3 regions of the Paenibacillus sp. FSL E2-8871 genome follow, and region 3 is predicted to be linked to each of the others. Evidence: riboswitches for the same ligand, from Rfam matches in the RefSeq annotation. Region 3 holds a riboswitch; each other region holds the start of a gene.
What was found. Region 3 has a riboswitch for cyclic di-GMP ahead of NYE25_RS26195 (bifunctional diguanylate cyclase/phosphodiesterase). Riboswitches for the same ligand answer to the same signal wherever they lie in the genome.
Positions count from the first base shown of each region.

Region 1: linked by a shared signal. The riboswitch ahead of NYE25_RS20195 (NPCBM/NEW2 domain-containing protein) and the one ahead of NYE25_RS26195 (bifunctional diguanylate cyclase/phosphodiesterase) in region 3 are both predicted to bind cyclic di-GMP.
Region 2: linked by a shared signal. The riboswitch ahead of NYE25_RS00415 (DUF6612 family protein) and the one ahead of NYE25_RS26195 (bifunctional diguanylate cyclase/phosphodiesterase) in region 3 are both predicted to bind cyclic di-GMP.

Region 1 covers NZ_JBBOBV010000001.1:4,457,475-4,460,651, reverse strand. Annotated here, with positions in the region: gene NYE25_RS20205 (EAL domain-containing protein) at 1-931, shown strand, start outside; gene NYE25_RS20200 (hypothetical protein) at 1,041-1,613, shown strand; cyclic di-GMP riboswitch class I at 1,771-1,857, shown strand; gene NYE25_RS20195 (NPCBM/NEW2 domain-containing protein) at 2,012-3,177, shown strand, end outside.
Region 2 covers NZ_JBBOBV010000001.1:75,703-78,879, forward strand. Annotated here, with positions in the region: gene NYE25_RS00405 (DUF4179 domain-containing protein) at 1-855, opposite strand, end outside; gene NYE25_RS00410 (RNA polymerase sigma factor) at 839-1,357, opposite strand; cyclic di-GMP riboswitch class I at 1,561-1,652, shown strand; gene NYE25_RS00415 (DUF6612 family protein) at 1,770-2,618, shown strand; gene NYE25_RS00420 (NADH-dependent flavin oxidoreductase) at 2,731-3,177, shown strand, end outside.
Region 3 covers NZ_JBBOBV010000001.1:5,839,521-5,842,697, forward strand. Annotated here, with positions in the region: gene NYE25_RS26190 (Zn-dependent hydrolase) at 1-1,238, shown strand, start outside; cyclic di-GMP riboswitch class I at 1,471-1,557, shown strand; gene NYE25_RS26195 (bifunctional diguanylate cyclase/phosphodiesterase) at 1,680-3,177, shown strand, end outside.

The DNA.
Region 1 (3,177 bases), 1.4 Mb from region 3:
TGGTGAGCTTAATCTAAGGATTTTACCTGAGGTTATTCATCACTTGAGTAGAAGTAATACGATACATAAGGTAGAAGAAAATGTGATTACGATTAAGGAGGCTGGGGTGCGGGATTTTCTAGATTTCTGTAATGACCATATGGAGTCGGAGCAGGTTGAATTCCGTATAGATGACCAAACATGGAGACCTCTATCCGAATTACCCACTGTACTTGATATGGAGTGGATTGATGAGGTTATAACTAAGGGTTTAGTTACTTGTCACTTCCAACCGATTGTGAACGTACGGGAAGATATTTTTGCATACGAGCTCCTATCCAGATTTAAAAAAGAAGATGGGTCCCGTATCTATCCTAATGAGATTTTTGCGGCGGCACGAAATCGTGGGCGTTTATATGCTTTAGACCGGTTATGTAGAATGACTGCTGTAAAATATGCTGCACCCTTAAATAAAAAAACCTTTATTAATTTTATCCCAACGTCGATCTACGCGCCAGAGTTCTGCTTAAGATCAACCGTTGAACTGGCCAATCAATTAGGCGTCGATCCCTCTCTTTTTGTCTTTGAAGTTGTTGAGACGGAGAAAGTGGATGATCTCGCTCATTTGAAAGCTATTTTGACATATTACAAGGATCGGGGATTTGAATACGCTTTAGATGATGTTGGCGAGGGCTTCAGCACGATCGAGATGTTGTTGGAGCTTAAACCCCATTACATGAAGCTGGATATGAAATATGTTCAGGGTGTGTCCAGCGATCTGAACAAACAGAAAATAGCTAAACAATTTTTAGAAAAAGCTTTAGAAATCCAATCCGTTCCTTTAGCAGAAGGTGTGGAGTTTAGAGGGGACTTTGAATGGCTTAAGCAGAGTGGTTATCAGTTGTTTCAGGGATATTTATTTGGAAAGCCTGATCCTATTCCCAAACAGTGATCCTAATGAGTATAACTCCGTCTAGAGGATGAGGTGAATTTCAGGTCAGAGTCTGAGTACAGCCAACCCCCGGGGTTGTATAATTAAGGTAATTGAGAAGGGGGACGGGATGGATATGAAATGGCATAAGTACATCACACGCTGGGCGGATTCTAGAGGGTTAGGTGGACGAGAAATTGATTATCAATGGCCGTCTCCATCATTTCCGGTGGTAAGTATTCGCAGCAATTTGGGTCGATACTCAGGTCAGGGGTATGGTCACGGAAGCAAGCCACAAGTGAAGACAGCTGTTGGATTAATTGCCATTGGAGATATAGCTGTTGGCCTGATTTCCATAGGTGCGATAAGCGTAGGGGTTCTATCCGTGGGTGCAATATCACTAGGAATGTGGTTAGCCCTTGGAGCGATAGCAATTAGCTGGCTTGGCTTCGCAGCTGGGGCGATTGCCATTGCAGGAGTGGCTGTAGGAGCGATCGCGATAGCCGAAAAAGCGTTGGGAGCTGTTGCCATAGGTGATACGGCATTTGGGGCGGTAGCCATAGGACGAATTGCTGGGGGAGCAGTAGCTATTGGCCAATGGGCATATGGTCTAATCGCAGTTGGCGAGCATGGCTTCGGATTAATTCCCATCACGGGCGATGTGTGGAATTGGTTCCGGCGTTTGTTTGGTGCGGGGAGTTAAGTAGACCTCCAGTCCTAAAGTGTCCTCTCTCTTCCGGGATAGTCGATAAATAATATCTATCACGATAGAAAAAGTAATTGCAATTACCTATTCGGATTTCATACCAATTAATCATGCGATCAGATGTAGCGTTATGTTACTCTTTGTAATGTATTCGAAACTTCATAGGCAAACCTATGGAAATGTAGGGACGCAAAGCTATAGGGACTAAGGTTATCATAACTATTGTCAGCCAGCTGCCAAAGAGTGTATTACGCTTTTTGTTAAAGTTTAATAAAAATTAAGTCTTAGTTTTTATGCGACTTTATACGCAATCAAGCTACTCTTTTGGGGTAGTTTTTTTTGTGCCTATTTTTAGGCACGGAAGAGATTCATATTACATCTGGGGGGTAGAAAAGATGAAAAAAATGATTGCGATCGCTACATCGGCAGCCATGTTAGCTAGTTTTTCGAGTGAGGCAGGTTATGCTTTAGCAAGTGATGTAAGCAAGGTAAGTGTAGTGAACACTGTAGTACAAAGCAAGGCTGACCTATTCAGCAATGCGTCAGTTATTCCTTTTGATCTGTACGGCAAGGCTATCCTAAGCGCTTATAATGATGTTTTTAGAATGAATCCTGCGAATATTAAATCCATTACCAATAACGGTGGCAACTACTCAGGTTCACCTATAGCTAAGGCTATGGATGGCGATATGAGTACGCATTGGGAAACGGGCAAACCGAACAGTTCAACGTTTACGAATGAGGTTGTCTTTGTTTTCAATGAGTCCACTGAATTAAATAGAATCGTATACGCTGCAAGACAATCCAGTGCAAAGGGGAAGGGGTTTGCTCAGGAATTTGATATTTATGGCTCAACTACGGATGCAGGCGATTATACGCTAGTATCCTCTGGAGAATATAAAGGCGGAGCAGGTGACGTAGTAGAGATTCAGTTTGCACCTACAGCCTTCAAGAGACTTAAATTTGTCTTCAAAAAAGCTAACCAAGATTGGGCGAGTGCAGCTGAGTTTTCTTTTTACAAAGAAGATACCGTATCCGCTAAAATGAAAAATTTATTTACAGATGATACCTTGAGTCAAGTTAGCGCAGCATTTAATACGGTGGAGAAATTAACGGCTTTAGAACAAGACGTGCAGTCACATCCACTGTACGCGCAGTTTCAAGCAGATATAGAGAATGCAAAAGTACTTCTGGAGAACCATCAAATAGAGGCAACAGCGGCTAAGGTTTCGAAGCTAAAAGGCTATGGTACAGCATACGAAAATGCCTATAGCGAAGCTTATAGAATGCCCAACTCAAACGTATCAAAAGTAACGGTGAACGGTGGGAGCTATCCAGGTACGAAACCGGAATACATGCTCGATGACCAGCCGAATACACACTGGGAAACGAACAAAAACAATGATGACAGCTTCACGAATGAAGTCGTGTTTGAATTAGCGCAAGCGAAAGTACTAGATAGATTGGCTTTTCTGGCTAGAGATAATCGTAAAGGCTTCCCAGAGGCTTTTGAAATTTATGCATCAGAAACAAGTAAGGGAGAGACCTTCCAGCTCGTATC
Region 2 (3,177 bases), 5.8 Mb from region 3:
CCAATCTGATTCAGTTATATTGAAAACCTGTTCAATAAATAAATCCGATCCTTCGTTAGGCATGATGGTTGGAATTGCCTCATTCTCTTGACCAGCAGTACTAACTACCAAATGTGGGTTACCCCGTCCTAAGTCAGCTGGTGATGCAGCGACTTTGTAACGGATAATGGTTTGATTGGAAACTTGTCGAACGGATTCGATTTGAATGCTTGGGTATTGCTTAACTCCCGTATCAATTGTATCTCCTGCTTTATGATTAGATTGTAAGGGAATATTCCGATCACTGTAAAAAATGAGATTCCGTGCTTCAAACCTGTAGTCCTTTTTATCATCCTTTAATGTATCAGGTGTCTCATATACTCCAATGAGTTTCTGGCTTTCAGGATCGTATTCTAAATAACCGTATACCTTTGCCTTGGCACCGGATTCACTAGTCATAGTGTTTTCTTCTGTAGCAAATCCAGTATATTGGGATAGATCAGATTTAGTATCAAGTGATAACAGCATTTTCATTTTTTCTCCGTCAGTTACAACACCGTTCAAATTCATTGTTACTCCTGAACTGGAAGCTTGAAGATTATACTGTTGACCGATGCCATTATTTAATGCATTGCTCACACTTCGACCACCAATTTTATCCCAATTAATCGTCATACTAGCGAATACAGGAATGGCTACAAGTAAGAGGCAAGAGAAGACAATACTGATAGGAATAACCTTTTTATTAGACCTAGGAGTATTCTGGGAGGAATGCAGATTTCTTTGACGTGTATATGCCTCTTGTTCTATGGCAGTCCACATCAAATCATAATCCGGTCGGGGAATATGTTTATCTTTTTCAATATAGAGACTCATTACTATTCAGCTCCTTTAGTTGGGTTCCACCCATTCTATTTAGTATTTTAAGTCCCTTGTTCAGTCTGGATTTTACAGTTCCTTCGGGTATGCTCATAACTTTAGAGATCTCGGGTACAGTCAATTCGTTTATAAAACGAAGGACTACTACCATTCTGATTTTGTCGGAAAGCTGACTGTATAACCCTTGTAATTCTTTTTTAGTTTCCTGTCGATCCAAACGTTTTTCTACAGGGTTTGATTCCTCAGACCTGGATAGTAAATAATTACGTACTTCTTTCATCCACCCCGTCTTACGCCTTTTGATCACACTGTTGCACTCATTCGAAGCAATTCGTAAAATCCAAGCTTTCAAGTTTCTTACCTTCGACTTATCCGCTAAGATAACTTTTACAAATACCTCTTGGGAAATATCCTCCGCATCTGCCTGATTTTTCATTAAGTAGTAACAAAAATAATATACTTGTTCTTTATAGAGCTCGAAAATTTCCCGGTCACTCATTTTGCTGCACCCCCTGTCTTTGCTGTTCTCATTAATAAGACTTATAAGCGTATGTAATCGTTCATTTTTCATTTTGATTGTAGTATTTCTTCTGAGTATCATAGCGAATTCGAATGGAAGATAAGTCGTTTACAGGTAATTATAACCATGATAAAATTAGCGGTGGGACATGCGTCCGTAATCTATTAAAACTAATTGAATGTCCGCGTTAAAGGTAAAATCATCGAAAGATGATGACACAAAGCCATGGGTCTAAAGCCTTTCGACAGAAGGAAATGATCGCCAGGCCGCCATAGGGATGTCTTATGAAGCATAAAGGATAGCTCTAAGAATATGTAGTCTATTTTGAGCTCTTTTATTATTTCGACCTATACGGCGTTACATTATCGCAAGGGGCCGAAAGGGGAAGTACATGAACAGTTTTTTCAAAACAATAGGTACTAGTTTGGCAGTAGGTGCTTTATTGCTGTCCGGAACGATCGGATGGATGTCTAATCCAGGAGTAGTGTCAGCAGCTACCTCAACAGTAGTAACCGCGGATCAGATGATCAGCAAAGTAACGGCAGCCTCCAAAGCAATAAAGAATTTCCATCTGGATGTGACCAAAAAACAGGATATTCAAAGCGGCGGGGTGCGTATCAGCAACACCAACACTCTGAAGCTGGATATCAACCGTCTGCCGAATTTTGCCGCAGCAGGCACTGTCGCTAGTAGTCTTTTAGAAACATCGTACAGTCTATATGCCAATGACAAGGAGTTTTACTATCTTGTAGACGGAAGTGAACTGATCGATGAATCTGAAGATGAAGGTTACGACGATGACGGGGAGCCAATCGATCCTGATGCACAATATTGGCTTGGACTGGAGAAAACGGAATGGGATGCCTTTTACTCTAAAGGCCAATACGATCCTGTTTTCATGCTTGATTCGGTCAAAAGTTATAAAAAATCCATGAAAGTCAGCACTGCTGGCGCACAAACAGTCTTACAATTCACGGTAACCGATCCGACAGCAGCTAAGGGGATAATCAAACTCTATGACCAGGAGAACCTCTGGGATGGAGAGACAGTTCAACCCAAAAGTGTAACGTGGAAATTATTCGTCAATACTAAGACCTGGCAAACGGAAAAGCTGACAGTCGATCTGAGTTATGTGCTGGTAAGTGATGGAGCCAAAGATACATACACCACGAAAATCGAAGCTAAATATTCCAAAAATAATAAAGGTGCAGCCATTGTAAAACCGGCCGAACTAGAATAATAAGGACGATTCATAACGAGCGAAAAGCGCTGTTCAGCGGAACAGCGCTTTTTGTTGTATCCAACAGCAGTTCTTTATTAGTTGACAAGAATAAATCATTGCTGTAATTTATATGTATGCGCATGTATATAATAATTTATCTAAATATAATTTAATGAAAGTTGGGAAAAAGATGATAGCACTAGACACAGCATTAACTTTTCGCAGAGGGCTGACATTAAAAAACCGAGTGGTTATGGCTCCAATGACCACACGAATGAGCTTTTATGACGGTGTAGTAACACAAGATGAATTGAAATACTATTCGCTAAGAACGGGCGAAGTAGGTGCGGTCATCACTGCGGCAGCAAATGTACAAGAGGGTGGAAAAGGATGGGAAGGTGAACTTAGTGTTTCCTCCGATGAATTTATTCCTAGCCTTAGCCGATTAGCATCTACTATTAAACGAAATGGAACAAAAGCTATTTTACAGCTATTCCATGCAGGAAGAATGACAGATTCAAAAATATTGCGTGGCGTACAACCCGTTTCCTCCAGCGCCATTGCTGCCGAACGTCCG
Region 3 (3,177 bases):
ATAGAAAGAGAAGATATCAGGCTTTATTTGATAATATTAATCAATATAACTCGGGTGAGAAGGGCATCACTAGAATTGCCTATACAAATGAAGAGCAGACATGTACGAGTGCTTTTATGCGGATGTGCAAGGCTGAAAATTTAGATATTCGGATGGATCATTGCGGAAATGTGATTGCTAGAAGAAATGGAAAGATAGAAGGGCTCCCACCCGTTGTAATGGGCTCTCACTTGGATACGGTATACCAAGGTGGGAAGTACGATGGGGTAGTAGGTGTAACGGCTGCTTTGGAAGTGATCAAACGTCTAAACGAAAAAGGGATTGAAACGGATCATCCGATTGAAATTATCTCATTTGCCTGTGAAGAATCCTCGCGTTTTGGTATTTCAACAGTAGGCAGCAAAATAATGTCAGGGTTATTTCAGAAGGAGAAATATAGATCTTTGAAGGACAAAGACGGTATTACAATGGAAAAGGCATTTTCGCTATGTGCACTGGATTATAACAGTATTGATCAGGCGAGTAGAGAGAATGAAGAATTAAAAGCGTTTTTTGAATTACATATTGAGCAAGGTCCTGTCTTAATAAACAATAATAAAAGAATAGGAATTGTGACTGGAATTGCTGCACCCGTGAGGCTTCATATTCAAATATCAGGGAAGGCATCCCACTCTGGAACGACACCTATGAATATGAGAAAAGATGCTTTTCTGGGTGCCTCAGAAATAGCACTTGAGCTTGAGAAGGGAGCCAAACTCGAACAAGAATTTGGAACGGTTGCGACGCTAGGGGTGATAGATATCTTGAATGGCGCTATGAACGTGGTTCCGGGAGAAGTGGAAATTAAAATTGATATCAGATCTACTTCAGTGGCATCCAGGCAACGTGTGTTAGATCATTTATATCAGACGATAGCCTCAGTACAAGAGAGCAGACAACTTGAAATTGCGAGTACGGAAATCATCTCCGAGGAACCAGTCCTATTATCGGATGAGATCACTCATGTTCTAGAATCCATTTGTGAAGAGAAGGGGATATCGAGTCAACGGATGATCAGTGGTGCAGGGCATGATGCCATGAACATGAACAAACTTTGCCCAGTAGGGCTTATCTTTGTTCCTTCTGTAGATGGACTTAGTCATCATCCTAATGAATATACAGACTTGGATGATATCATTATGGGGATTGATATTTTAGAAGAAGCTGTTCTTCGTTATGCGTTTGTAAGACAAACATAATTCGTGTTGAGAAGTAAGTCCCAATGTGACATATATAAATGTTACATTGGGCTTTAGTATCTAATTTTATAATTGTTCGCAGAATTGTTGCTTTACATTAATAAATATTATATTAAAGTTAACATTGAGGTTTGTGAAAAATTTCCCATTGAAAAAAATTAAATCACAGCGGAGATAGGTCTTTTGGTGGTAGCCTATTTTTAATAGAGTATTTAGGACTAAAAATAGTAAAACAGAATATTGGTAAACCTATTGAAAAATAGGGACACAAAGCCATAGGGTCTAAATCTATTTATAGATATGACAGCCGGTTGCATGCAGTGGGAGTTTCATGCTCTTATTTTTTGATGCATATGCAGCCGTTATCATTCTGATAGCGGCTTTTTTTTTGCTCGTTTTCTAATAAAAAAACGTAATAAATCGGAAAAAGGATGATAGTACATGGATCAGACACAACCACTGAGAGTATGGAGAATGATAGGCCTCGTCATAATGGCAACGTTGATATTTTGGGGGTGCTCTTACTATTTCATAAAATGGACTGCTAACTCTTATGAGCAAGAAGCGGTTGCTGCTACATCAGAAGCTACGATACATGCGAGTAGATCGATTGGAAATATGATACAGGGTGGATTAGATTCATTAGATGGAATTGCTGATTCTATTTCGGAAATCAATTATATGGATTGGGATAAGACCAAAAAATATCTGCATCACTTTGATAAAAAATATAATTTTATTCGAATTAGCATCAACAGCCCAGATGGTAAAGCTTACGCATCAGATGGGACAATGTTTGATGTATCAGATGAAGTAGGGTTCCAAAAGGCTCTGCAGGGTATTAGCAGTATTTCTGATCCATTCTTAGATAAGATCTCCAATAAAGAAATTATCACGATCAATAGTCCACTTAAGTTTAAAGGTGAAGTGAAGGGTGCTTTATCTGCCAGCAAATATACACAGGATCTTTATGATGCTCTTGCAGTTTCCTTCTTTAAAGGTCATGGTTATTCTCAAATCATTGATCAAAAGGGACAAGTCATTATCCAATCGAAGAATCTCGAAGAGGATAAGACAATTGATAACATATTCGAAAGTATAAGTATTGATTCTAGAAATAAGAAACAACTGCAAATCTTTAAAGAGAACATAACCGCAAAAAAATCTGGAGTAGGAATATTTTGGATTAACGGAGATAGCAAAATGGTTGGTTATTCTGGCATCCAGGGGGTTGAGGACTGGTATATTCTCTCCGTGATACCGAAAGATTTGATCATGGCCAAAGCGTCTCAAATGAGTCAGGCGACTTTTCTATTATGTGTAATCATGTTTGTCTTACTATTGATCATATTTGTTAACATTCTATTAAATAAGAGCAAAATTAGGAAACAGATGGAGAGGATTGCCTTTGAGGATGAGTTAACACATCTTTCTAGAACGAATAAATTTGTTATAGATGCTCAGTATTTACTTAAAGAGAAACCGAATACAAAGTTTGCTGTGTTGCAATTTGATATTGAACAATTTAAATACATAAATGAAATTGTCGGTTTTCATGAAGGAAATAGTATTTTGATTCAAGTGGCTAATAGCTTAACAGCAAACACATTAGACGAGGATGTCATTGGACGCTTAGGGGGTGATCGTTTTATTCTTTTCACTTCGTATGACAATAAGGCGGAATTATTCATCCGTATACAAGTACTTACTGAACAAATGAGCGACTATACGTTTGGAAATGAAGAAGGTTTTAGGCTAGTGATTAATTGTGGAATTTACTGTATAGATGATCGTCAGAGCGATATCCTCACATGTATTGACCGAGCAGGAATCGCTTGTAAGTCCATTAAAGGTGGATACAAGAGCTCATGCACTTTCTTTGACGAACAATTGCTATTGCAGATACACGAAGAGCAAGACATCGTAAGAAAGATGGATG